3 regions of the Burkholderia savannae genome follow, and region 3 is predicted to be linked to each of the others. Evidence: predicted binding sites of a transcription regulator. Region 3 holds the regulator's gene; each other region holds the start of a gene.

Region 1 (3,274 bases), on a different replicon from region 3:
GAGCGCGGCCACGCTCGCCCCCGCATCCAGCTCGCGCAGCACCTCCGCCCGCTGTTGGTCCGACAGGGCGGACGGCCGTCCCATCGTCTTGCCTTCTGCCTTAGCGCGAGCGATGCCGGCATGCGTTCGTTCGATCAGCAGATCGCGTTCGAACTCGGCCACCGCGTTCAACACCTGCATCGTCATCCGGCCGGCCGCACTCGTCAGATCGACGCCGCCCAAGGCGAGACAATGAACCCGGATACCGCGCTCGGCCAAACCCTCGACCGTGGCCCGCACGTCCATTCCATTGCGGCCGAGCCGATCGAGCTTCGTCACGATCAGCACATCGCCTTCTTCCATCCGGTCAAGTAACTTTGCGAAGCCCGGCCGCTGATCGGCGCTCACGCTCCCTGAGATGCTTTCCGACACGACGCGGCGCTTGTCGACCGAGAAGCCGGCTGCCTCGATCTCGCGTAACTGGTTCGCGGTGGTCTGGTCGGACGTGCTGACGCGGGCATAAGCGAAGGTTCGGGACATATCGGGCACTCAATCTGTACGAAATAGATGTCCGAATATAAACGCCTGTCCAAAATACTTCAACCCTTATTTTTGGACAGGGCGGAAAGGGGTTGTCCGAAAGGGATCGGTTTTGGACAGGCGCATTTGATTGGAGCGCCGATTGCCTTCTGGTCGGTCGCTGGGACAGACAGGAAGGTGCCACTATTCGAACGACAACAACCGACCTTCAAGGGGCAGTCGAGTCATGAACTCGAGGAAGAAACCGGCTTGATAAGGTTGAAGCTGGCCTACGCCTTTCAGTTCGTTGGGGCGTCGAGGCTTCATCAGGTCTTCGTCGCCGACGTTCCCACTCAATCCGATCCGCGGCCTGGCAAAGAAATCAATTTGTGTCAGTGGTTCCGGTATGTCGACGTCCAGTCACTTCCAACCAGCACGCCCATGCCAAAGATTGTCGAACGTCTCTATGACCATTCTTGCGCGAACGTGACCGATTCGCTTGCAATCGGCATTTAACCCGGAATTCATCACCAGACGAATTCGTACGATAGCAGGTCACCAAACGCATTTAGAACGTGTGCTCTTAATTCAGTCGAACGTGAACCGTGTCGGCACCGCTATGGCGAACGTGCTTGACGAAGGTCAACCAGGCAAAAGCTGTCCGCGCGAAAAATTGCCGTGTACAAGACCGTCTGTTGCCATTGGGAGACATTCATGAGCACCACCACTTCACCCGTCCAGGCCGTCCCCACTCCGCTGCGAGTGCTGATCGCGGTCAACGGTTCGAGCGCATCCGCTCATGCACTCGCCTATGCCAAAGCGTTCCTCCCATCGAATGCAGCGGTGCACATCATTAGCGTTGCGGAAAATCCGAGAACGCTCGTCCCGCTCGGATCGAAAACCATGGCGTTCCTCGAATCCGCGCGCGTCGAGTTGCTCAGGGATGCGTCTGATGCGGTGTTGCGCGCCAAAGCTGCAATGGATCGCGACGATCTCGTCATCGACACGGAAGTCATCGACCTCGCCACACGTGGCGGGGATGTCGTGAATGCACTGGCCGACAGCGCGCAAACCTGGCAGGCCGAACTCCTGATCGTCGGCGCACGTCAGCATCATGGCTTGCTCGGATGGGTCGAAGGGACGGTATCCGGCCCGCTCGGCAAACTCATCGGATGCCCGCTGCTCATCGTTCCGGAAGGTTTCGCGTCGGTTGCCGAGCATCTGCCACGGCGAATGCTGTTCGCCGTTGACGGAAGCGCGATTGCACTCGACGCATTGCGGACAGGGTTGACATTCTCGCGGGTCGACACCGAATTACGTGCGATATACGTGGTTGATCGCCCCCCAATGCTGGGCGACTTCGCCCTTGGCGGGGCACTGGAAGAAGCATTGATCGGCGAAGGAAATCATGTGCTCCAGAGTGCCACGGCCATAATCGAAGGCATGGCCAGACATGCGCAGTCGCAACTTATTCACGCAGATCGAACCGGCGCGGACGTTTCCCATCTGATCGTGCGCGACGCGATCGAATGGAATGCCGACGTGGTCGTCATGGGCACTCACGGGCGGCGAGGCGTGACGGGCTGGCTCGTCGGCACCGTGGCCGGACGCGTGGCGCGCATCACGAAAACTCCGGTCCTGCTCGTACATGCGTCGCGTGCGTGACGCGCTTCGTCGTCACGCATCCGCACCCACGGCGTGGAACAACTCCTCCTCCTGGGCGCAATGCAGGCGCACGATCGCTTCCAGCCCGTACAACAAGCGCTGTATCGCCTGCACCTGCATGGTGTTCGAGCCGTCGTGCGGCAGGTCCGCGACCATCTGTCTGAGCGATCGGACCATCTTGAAGATCTCCCGGTGCGCGCCGCTCATCGCAGCCAGCGGGTCCTCCCCGCCGAGAAGCGGGGCAAGGCGCGCGTAGACGTCCCGATCGTCGGCGCGTTCGTGCGGCAGCAGCCGTTCGTCGAGCGAGTCGATCATCTGGACCAGCTCGCTGGCGATGGCGGCCCCGGATAGTCCCGGCAGACGATCCGCGAGATCCCGGATCTGGTCCAGCAACGGTGACAATGCCGTGTGCTCGCGCCTGAGCTGCTCGACGTCGACATCGTCGAGCCGGGCGTTCGTCGGCCTCGGGCGAACCAGCAACACGCGCAACGCATTGACGATGACCGCGACGTCGATGACTTCCTGAATCACCGCGCCGGCAATCGGCTGCAGGAATCCGGCCGCCGCAATCGTCATCGCGACGACCGACAGCGACATGCCGGCCACCACGCTCTCGAGTGCGATTCGGCGCGATCGACGTGCGATACGCATCGCATCCACGAGTCGATCCAGCCGATCGACCAGCAAGACCACGTCGGCGGCTTCGGATGACGCGGCCGCTCCCCGCGCACCCATCGCGATGCCGACGTCGGCCGCGGCCAGCGCCGGTGCGTCGTTCACACCGTCACCGACCATGATCGTCACGCCCTCCTGCCGGGCAGCCTGGATGGCGGCAAGCTTGTCCGCCGGCGTCTGCTCCGCGCGAACATCGGTGACGCCCAGCAGTTCGCCGACGGCCTCGGCAATGTCGTGCCGATCACCGGTCAGCATGACGAGACGCTCGACGCCTTCACGTTTGAGCAACCGCAATGCTCGCGGCGTTTCCAGCCGCACCTGGTCGGCCATTTGAATCGCGCCGATCATGACGCCATCCACGCCGACGAATACGGCAGCCCCGCCCTCGCTGGCGACGCGTGCCAGGAATGCGCCGCTCCACGGCGTATTCGTCGCG
Region 2 (3,274 bases), 370 kb from region 3:
GTGTAGAACGTCTGGCCCGAGATCGACAGGCCGACGATGAAGCTGATCACGGTCATCAGCAGGATGTTCGTGCCGACGCCCGTCTCGTACTTGTAGAAGTCCGAGATGTGCTTCATGAATTCTTCTTTCGTGTACGCGCGATAGCCGAGCGCCGAGACCTCGCGCTTGATGTGCGCGATGTTCTGGCTGGACTTCGGCTCGACGAGAATGTACGACGTCGTGAAGCGCGTCGACGGAATGTACTGCGTCGCGCGCGCGTAGGTCGTGTAGAGCGTGGGCGTGCCGAACAGGCCGCTGCTCGCGACCTTCGCGATGCCGACGATCACGCCGCGGTTGTCGTTCAGCTCGAAGGTCGTGCCGAGCGCCGGATTCTTCAGCTTCGGGAACTCGGCGTCGTCGATCGCGATGAAGCCGTTTTCCGCGTAGATGTCCTCGATGCGGCCCGCCTTCATCGTCGGCCTGCCGAGCAGGCTCGCGTCGTCGAGGCCGATCACGGTGACGGCCTGGTAGGTGCCGTCGGCGAGCTTCACGAGCGCGCCGCCGGAATAGATCGGCACCGCGTACTTGACGCCGTCGATGCTGCGCACCGCGTCGAGCACGTAGTCGGGCATCCCGATGCTGCTCGCGATCGTCTGCACGCCCGGGTCCATCACCCACACCTTCGCGCCGACGTTGATGACGGTCGACGACGACTTGTTCAGGATTCCCGCGAACAGCGACGTCATCTCCACCATCAGGAACACGGCGAACGTGATGCCGACGATCAGCGCGCTGAACTTCGCGCTGTCGTTGACGAGCAGCTTGAACGCGAGCCTCAGTATCCCGTTCACGATGCGTCGCGCGCGGCCCCCCGGCGACGTTGGACGGGCACTGCGCGCTGCCGCGCGAACGCCGGCGCGAAGATCGGCCGGCAATACAGATCGACGAAGCCGAGCGCGCCCGCGACGATCGCGAACAGCATGAAATACGGGGCCGAGCCGTCGGCGACGAGCAGCCCGCGCACCGCGGCGATCAGGCCGACTTGCGAGGCGAACACGGCGACGGTCGATGCGATCGCGTTGCGGTCAGAATGCATCATGTCGTTCTCCTTGTTTTCCGGGCGCGCGCGATGCGCTCACACATCCACGTGATGTTCGGCTTCCTCGCCGCGCACGAGCAGCACCGGGCAGTGCGACGCGCGCAGGAAGCGCTCGGCGACGCTGCCGAGCACGACGCGCCGCATGCCGCGGCGGCCATGCGTGCCGAGCACGACGAGATCCGCGCCGTTTTGCTTCGCGCAGCGCTCGAGCGCCTGCGCCACTTCCTCGCCGATGCCGGCGGTTTCGAACAGCTCGGCGTCGCCCTTCACCTGCGCGGCCTCGATCGCCTTCTCCGCTTCGCCGAGCGCCTTGCGGCCGTCGTCGCGGAAGCCTTCGAGGAGCGCGTTCGGATCGAAATGGCCCGCGTAGCTGAACACCACCGACTTGTCGACGACGTACACCGCATGCACGCGCCCGCCCGTCGCCTTCGCGATCTTGATCGCTTCGCCGAGGCCGCGCTTCGAGATGTCGCTGCCGTCGAGCGCCACCATGATCTTCTGGTACATAAAACCTCCTGGTTCAAGTCGATGTCGTTTCGGCGGCCCGGCGGTCCGGGGCTTTCGCATGCTTCGAGAAACCGCCTCGCGCACCGGATTGCTTCATCGTTGCGCGGAACCGTTCGGGATGCCGAAAACATGCGTTCATGATCCGGCGTTCCATGTGCGGAAAGTTGACTTCCGTCAAGCTTCCGCCGCGCGGCGCACGGATTCGCGCATTTCGTCAGGTCAACAGTTCCTCGATGAAGCGCGCATAGTCGCGCCGCGATGCAGCAAGCTCGCGCCGGGTCGCGGGCGCGGCGCGCAGCGCCTGCCGCAGGCACGCCTGCGTGAGCGGCGCGACGAGCAAAAGCGGCGTGCGCGCGGCGATGCCGGCGCGCAGCTCGCCCGCGTCGACGCCCTGCCGCACGAGCCGGCCGACCGCCGTCGCGACCGCGTGCTCGACCTGTTTCTGCCAGCGCTCGACCGCGTGCGGCGCGCGCCTGCTCTCGGCGACGAGCAGGCGCAGCATCGCGATCACCGGCTCGCTCGTCGACCACGTGTAGAGATCGCCGGCGAGCAGATCGACGAGCGCGGCGAGCGCCGCGGGCGCTTCCGATTCGGATGAAGCCGCCCGGGCATTCGCGGTGATCGACGAGCGCGGCGCGCAGCGCGCATCCGATTCGCTCGGCGCATCGTGCGCATCGTGCGCATCGCGCGCATCGACGCCGCTCGGCGCACTCGCCGAATTCCTCGCGCGCGCGGCGCGATCCACATTCGCCCCATTCGCCTTGCGCGCCCCCTTCGGGCGGCGTGCGGCAAGCGCCGCCTTCGACGCGCCCGGCAGCGGCGGCATCAGCGAGCGCTCGAGCAGCGCCTCGAAAATCTCGTCCTTGCTGCCGAAGTGCGTGTAGACGCCGCCCTTCGACATCCCCGCGCGCGCCGCAATGTCGTCGATCCGCGCGCCCACGAAGCCGCTCGCGGAAAACTCGGCGAGCGCCGCATCGAGGATCTGGTGGATGCGGACGTCGGCGGGCAAACGGCAGCGCGCCGACCTGGCCGGTGCCTCGTCTCGCGCCTTCGCCGCCCGCTCGTTGCCGTTCCGGTTTCGCATGGTCCGCCGCCGCTTCGCCGCCCCGCGGGCGGCCGTTCGTTGTGCCGTTTCGTTTCGCGATGCGCGACGCCCGCGCGCGGCGGACGCACCTGCATCGTGCATGGCGACATCTTAAAAACTGACCAGTCGGTATCTCACTGACTCAGATCAAGATAAGACACGGTAATCGTCGGATATAAAGGGACACGAGAGCGGCGCGCGCGGCGCATCGCTTTTCCGCGCCGCGCGACGGTGAGCGTTTTCGGGAGCGCGCGGCGTCCACGAAGAACAGTCGGCTACATCGATCACCGAGGATATGACCATGCGCAACGATGCGCGTCACGACGAACGGCATCAGCGGCGGCGCGGCATCGCGCGCCGCGTGTCGCGGCACGCCGCCACGCTCGCGCTGTGCGCGGCCGTGTCGGGCTGCCTGTCTCTCGCGCCCGACTACGCGCGCAAGCCGCCGCCCGTGCCCACGGCCTACCCCGCCTATCCGGGCGACCCGACGGGCGCCGGCGCGCGCGCGCTCGGCCAGTTCGACTGGCGCGGCTATTTCGTCGATCCCCGGCTGCAGGCGCTCATTGAAACCGCGCTCGAGAACAACCGCGATCTGCGGATCGCGA
Region 3 (3,274 bases):
CAACGCTTTCCGGGATTCTCGGCGAACGAGAAGCCGGCCCGAACGAACGCCGACGATCGACGCTCGTCCGCCAAGCGCCGGCGTGAATCGATTTGCGGATACGTCCTGCGCCGGCGGCGCGCCGCCCATCGGCTGCGCGAGCGATAGCGACGGCGACGGCGACGGCGACGACATCCGCGCCGCCGCCGGCATCGCCCGCACCGGCCGGCGATCGGCCCGCTTCGCCGCGGCCGCCGCCCTACCAGCTCGGATTGTTCCTCCCGACTCTGCGCCCGGTACTCGGCCGCGCAAACTTGTAAGGCAGCTCCTGCCGATCGAGATATGCCTGAATCGTCGGCCACTGGGCGTCCGCGAGCAGCATCTCGCAGACATGCGGCACATCGGGCGAAGCGCCGCCCACGCCGATCAGGTCCGGCAGCGCGTACCGGTTGGCGTCTTCGGTCAACACCTCGAGTGCGACATACGGCATGTGTCCTCCTTTTCCGGTTGGACGAAACCGAACGAAACGGGCGGCGGGCGGGCGCGGCGGCCGCGCCCTTGCGCATGCGGCCTCGGCGCTCGCACGCGGCCTTCGTCGATCGTCGTAAGAAATGTCGGGAACGCTCTCGCCCGACGCGTTTCAAACCAGCATCGATTCGCGCCGCTCGGCGAACGTGCCCGGGGCTCGGCCAAGTCTATTACGGCGCCGCGACACGCGACGCGAACCGATCCGGCCGATACGCCGATCGCGCGCAAAAAATCCGCCGCGACCGACGGAATCCTGAAAAGTCCGGCGCCGCGTTTACTTCGCCGCGCCGGATCGCTGCGCATCGAGTTCGCTGCGCCCTGGTCAGTAATCGTTTACTTTGTAAAAAGACGTCGTCAAACCCAACCGGCCGAACGGCCGATCTTTTCTCAACCGCACCACGGAGACATCATGTATCAGCGCATTCTTGTCGCAGTCGACGGCAGCGAAACGGCACGCCACGCATTCGACGCGGCGCTCGGCATCGCCAGGACGAGCGGCGCGGAGCTGCAGCCCTTCTACGTCGTGGAGAACGCCGCGATCTACTACAACGTGCCCGGCTACGATCCGTCGATCCTGCGCACGCAACTGCTTCAGCAGGGCAACGATCTGGCGAAGGAATTCGCGCAGAAGATGCACGAAGCCGGCGTGAAGGGCGCGCTGAAGATCGGCGAGGCGACGTCGCTCGCCGACGTGCCGTCGCTCATCGTCGAAGGCGCGAAAGCGTTCGGCGCGGACTTGCTCGTGCTCGGCACGCATGGCCGCCGCGGTTTCAAGCGGCTCGTGCTCGGCAGCGTCGCCGAACAGTGCGTGCGGCACTCGGCGCTGCCCGTGCTGCTGATCCCGGCCGCCGCGCATCCGGAAGATCGGGAACACTGATCGAACGCAACGGCTGCGATGTTTCGCCGCAACCACGCGTTGCGGCCGAACAAGGAAATCGCACGGGGAGTCGCGGCGTTTTGTCGCTAAACAGGCTTAGCCCACGATGGGACAATGGCTTTACCGATTCAACCTCAGAGTCATCCATCATGCTTACGCCCGTCGCCCGACCCGCCGCCGCCGCGGCTCCCGTCCATGCCACCAGCACGTGGGCGCCGCGCCAGGCCGCACACTGCTCGACGTGCGCGATGCGCCACCTCTGCATGCCCCAGGGGCTCGCGCCCGAAGCGCTCGCGCGCCTCGAATCCGTGATCTGCAGCGCCCGCCCGGTTCGACGCGGCGAGACGCTGTTCCGCGAAGGCGACTCGTTCGACAACCTGTACGCGGTCCGCTCGGGATCGCTGAAAACCATCGCGACGCGCCATGACGGCCGCGAACAGGTCACCGGCCTGCACCTCGCGGGCGAAGCCCTCGGCCTCGACGGCATCTGCGACGACGCGCATCCGCGCACCGCGGTCGCGCTCGAGGACAGCTCGGTCTGCGTGATCCCGTACAGCGCGCTGAAGACGCTGTGCTCGGAAGCCGGCACGATGCAGTTGCGCATGCACAAGCTGATGAGCGAGCAGATCGTTCGCGAAACGTCGCAGACGATGGTGCTCGGCTCGCTGAACGCCGAGGAGCGCGTCGCGGCGTTCCTGCTCGACGTGTCGTCGCGCTACATGAAGCGCGGCTATTCGCCGAACGAATTCAACCTGCGGATGACGCGCGAGGACATCGGCAGCTATCTCGGCATGACGCTCGAGACGGTCAGCCGCACGCTGTCGAAGTTCCACAAGCGCGGCCTGATCGAGATGCAGGGCCGGACGGTGCGCATCGTCGATTTCGACGGCCTGCATCGCCTGTAATCCCGCGCCCGCCGTCGCGCCTTTCCTCGCGCCGAATCAATCCAGAAACTGCGCGGCGCTCGCCTTGAGCGCCGCGCTAAACTCGTCCAGCCAGCCGATCGACAATCGCCAGCTCTGCCAGTAGAGCTCGACGTCGATGCTTCTTCCCTCCGACAAATCGACGAGCTCGCCCGCGGCGATCTGACGCTCGACCATCCGCTCCGGACACATGCCCCAGCCGAGCCCCGCCTCGCACGCGCGCAGGTAGCCCGCGACGTGCGGAATCCAGTGCTGCGGCGGATCGAGATCCACGCGCGTCACGCGCCGGATGAAGCGCGCCTGCAGGCTGTCCTTCGGATTGAACATCACGCACGGCGCGTGCCGCAGCGCGTCGCGGTTGACGCCGTTGCCGAAATAGCGCGCGTGGAACGCGGGCGAGCACACCGCGTGATAGCGCATCCGGCCGAGGCGCGTCGAACGGCAGCCCTGGATCGGCTCGGCGAGCGCCGTCACCGCGCCCTGCACGCTGCCGTCGCGAATCCGCTCGGCGGTGTAGTCCTGATCGTCGATCACGAGATCGAGCAGCGTGCCGCTCTCCGCGCAAAACGGGCCGACCGCATCGACGAACCAGGTCGCGACGCTGTCGTCGTTGACGGCGACGCGCAGCGTCGGCCACGGCCCCGTTGCCGCGCCGGCGAATCCGGGCACGTGCGCCGACAATTCGGCTTCGAGCATGCGCACGCGCTCGGTGTGGCGGCACAGCAGCGCGCCCGACGTCGTCGCGACGCACGGCTGCCCGCGCTTGACGAGCACGCTGCCCACTCGCTCCTCCAGCAGCTTCACGCGCTGCGACACCGCGGAAGGCGACACATTGAGCGCTTTCGCCGCCCGCTCGAACGAGCCGTGGCGGATCACTTCGGCGAGCGCATCGAGCAACGCGTAGTCGATCATCAGTTTTCCTTAATCCGCATTAGATTATTTAGCTTTTCTAATTCCGGCGATCACC

The links. The regulator FNR, encoded in region 3, switches genes on or off when oxygen is low (the NO sensors DNR and NnrR bind a similar motif). The targets are predictions, from matches to a motif close to TTGATNNNNATCAA.
Region 1: WS78_RS14815 (universal stress protein) is a predicted target of FNR. The motif match lies at 1,131-1,144, and genes of this name have one in related genera.
Region 2: WS78_RS32630 (universal stress protein) is a predicted target of FNR. The motif match lies at 1,750-1,763, and genes of this name have one in related genera.

What each region holds. Positions count from the first base shown of each region.
Region 1 is NZ_CP013417.1:3,001,854-3,005,127, reverse strand. Features, by position in the region: gene WS78_RS14825 (recombinase family protein) at 1-519, opposite strand, end outside; gene WS78_RS14820 (NUDIX hydrolase) at 547-1,014, shown strand; gene WS78_RS14815 (universal stress protein) at 1,213-2,163, shown strand; gene WS78_RS14810 (heavy metal translocating P-type ATPase) at 2,176-3,274, opposite strand, start outside.
Region 2 is NZ_CP013418.1:2,632,130-2,635,403, reverse strand. Features, by position in the region: gene WS78_RS32640 (ABC transporter permease) at 1-830, opposite strand, end outside; gene WS78_RS32635 (hypothetical protein) at 827-1,078, opposite strand; gene WS78_RS32630 (universal stress protein) at 1,115-1,585, opposite strand; gene WS78_RS32620 (TetR/AcrR family transcriptional regulator) at 1,800-2,669, opposite strand; gene WS78_RS32615 (efflux transporter outer membrane subunit) at 2,965-3,274, shown strand, end outside.
Region 3 is NZ_CP013418.1:2,262,002-2,265,275, reverse strand. Features, by position in the region: gene WS78_RS31050 (hypothetical protein) at 239-469, opposite strand; gene WS78_RS31045 (universal stress protein) at 917-1,384, shown strand; gene fnr (fumarate/nitrate reduction transcriptional regulator Fnr) at 1,534-2,289, shown strand; gene WS78_RS31035 (LysR family transcriptional regulator ArgP) at 2,326-3,219, opposite strand.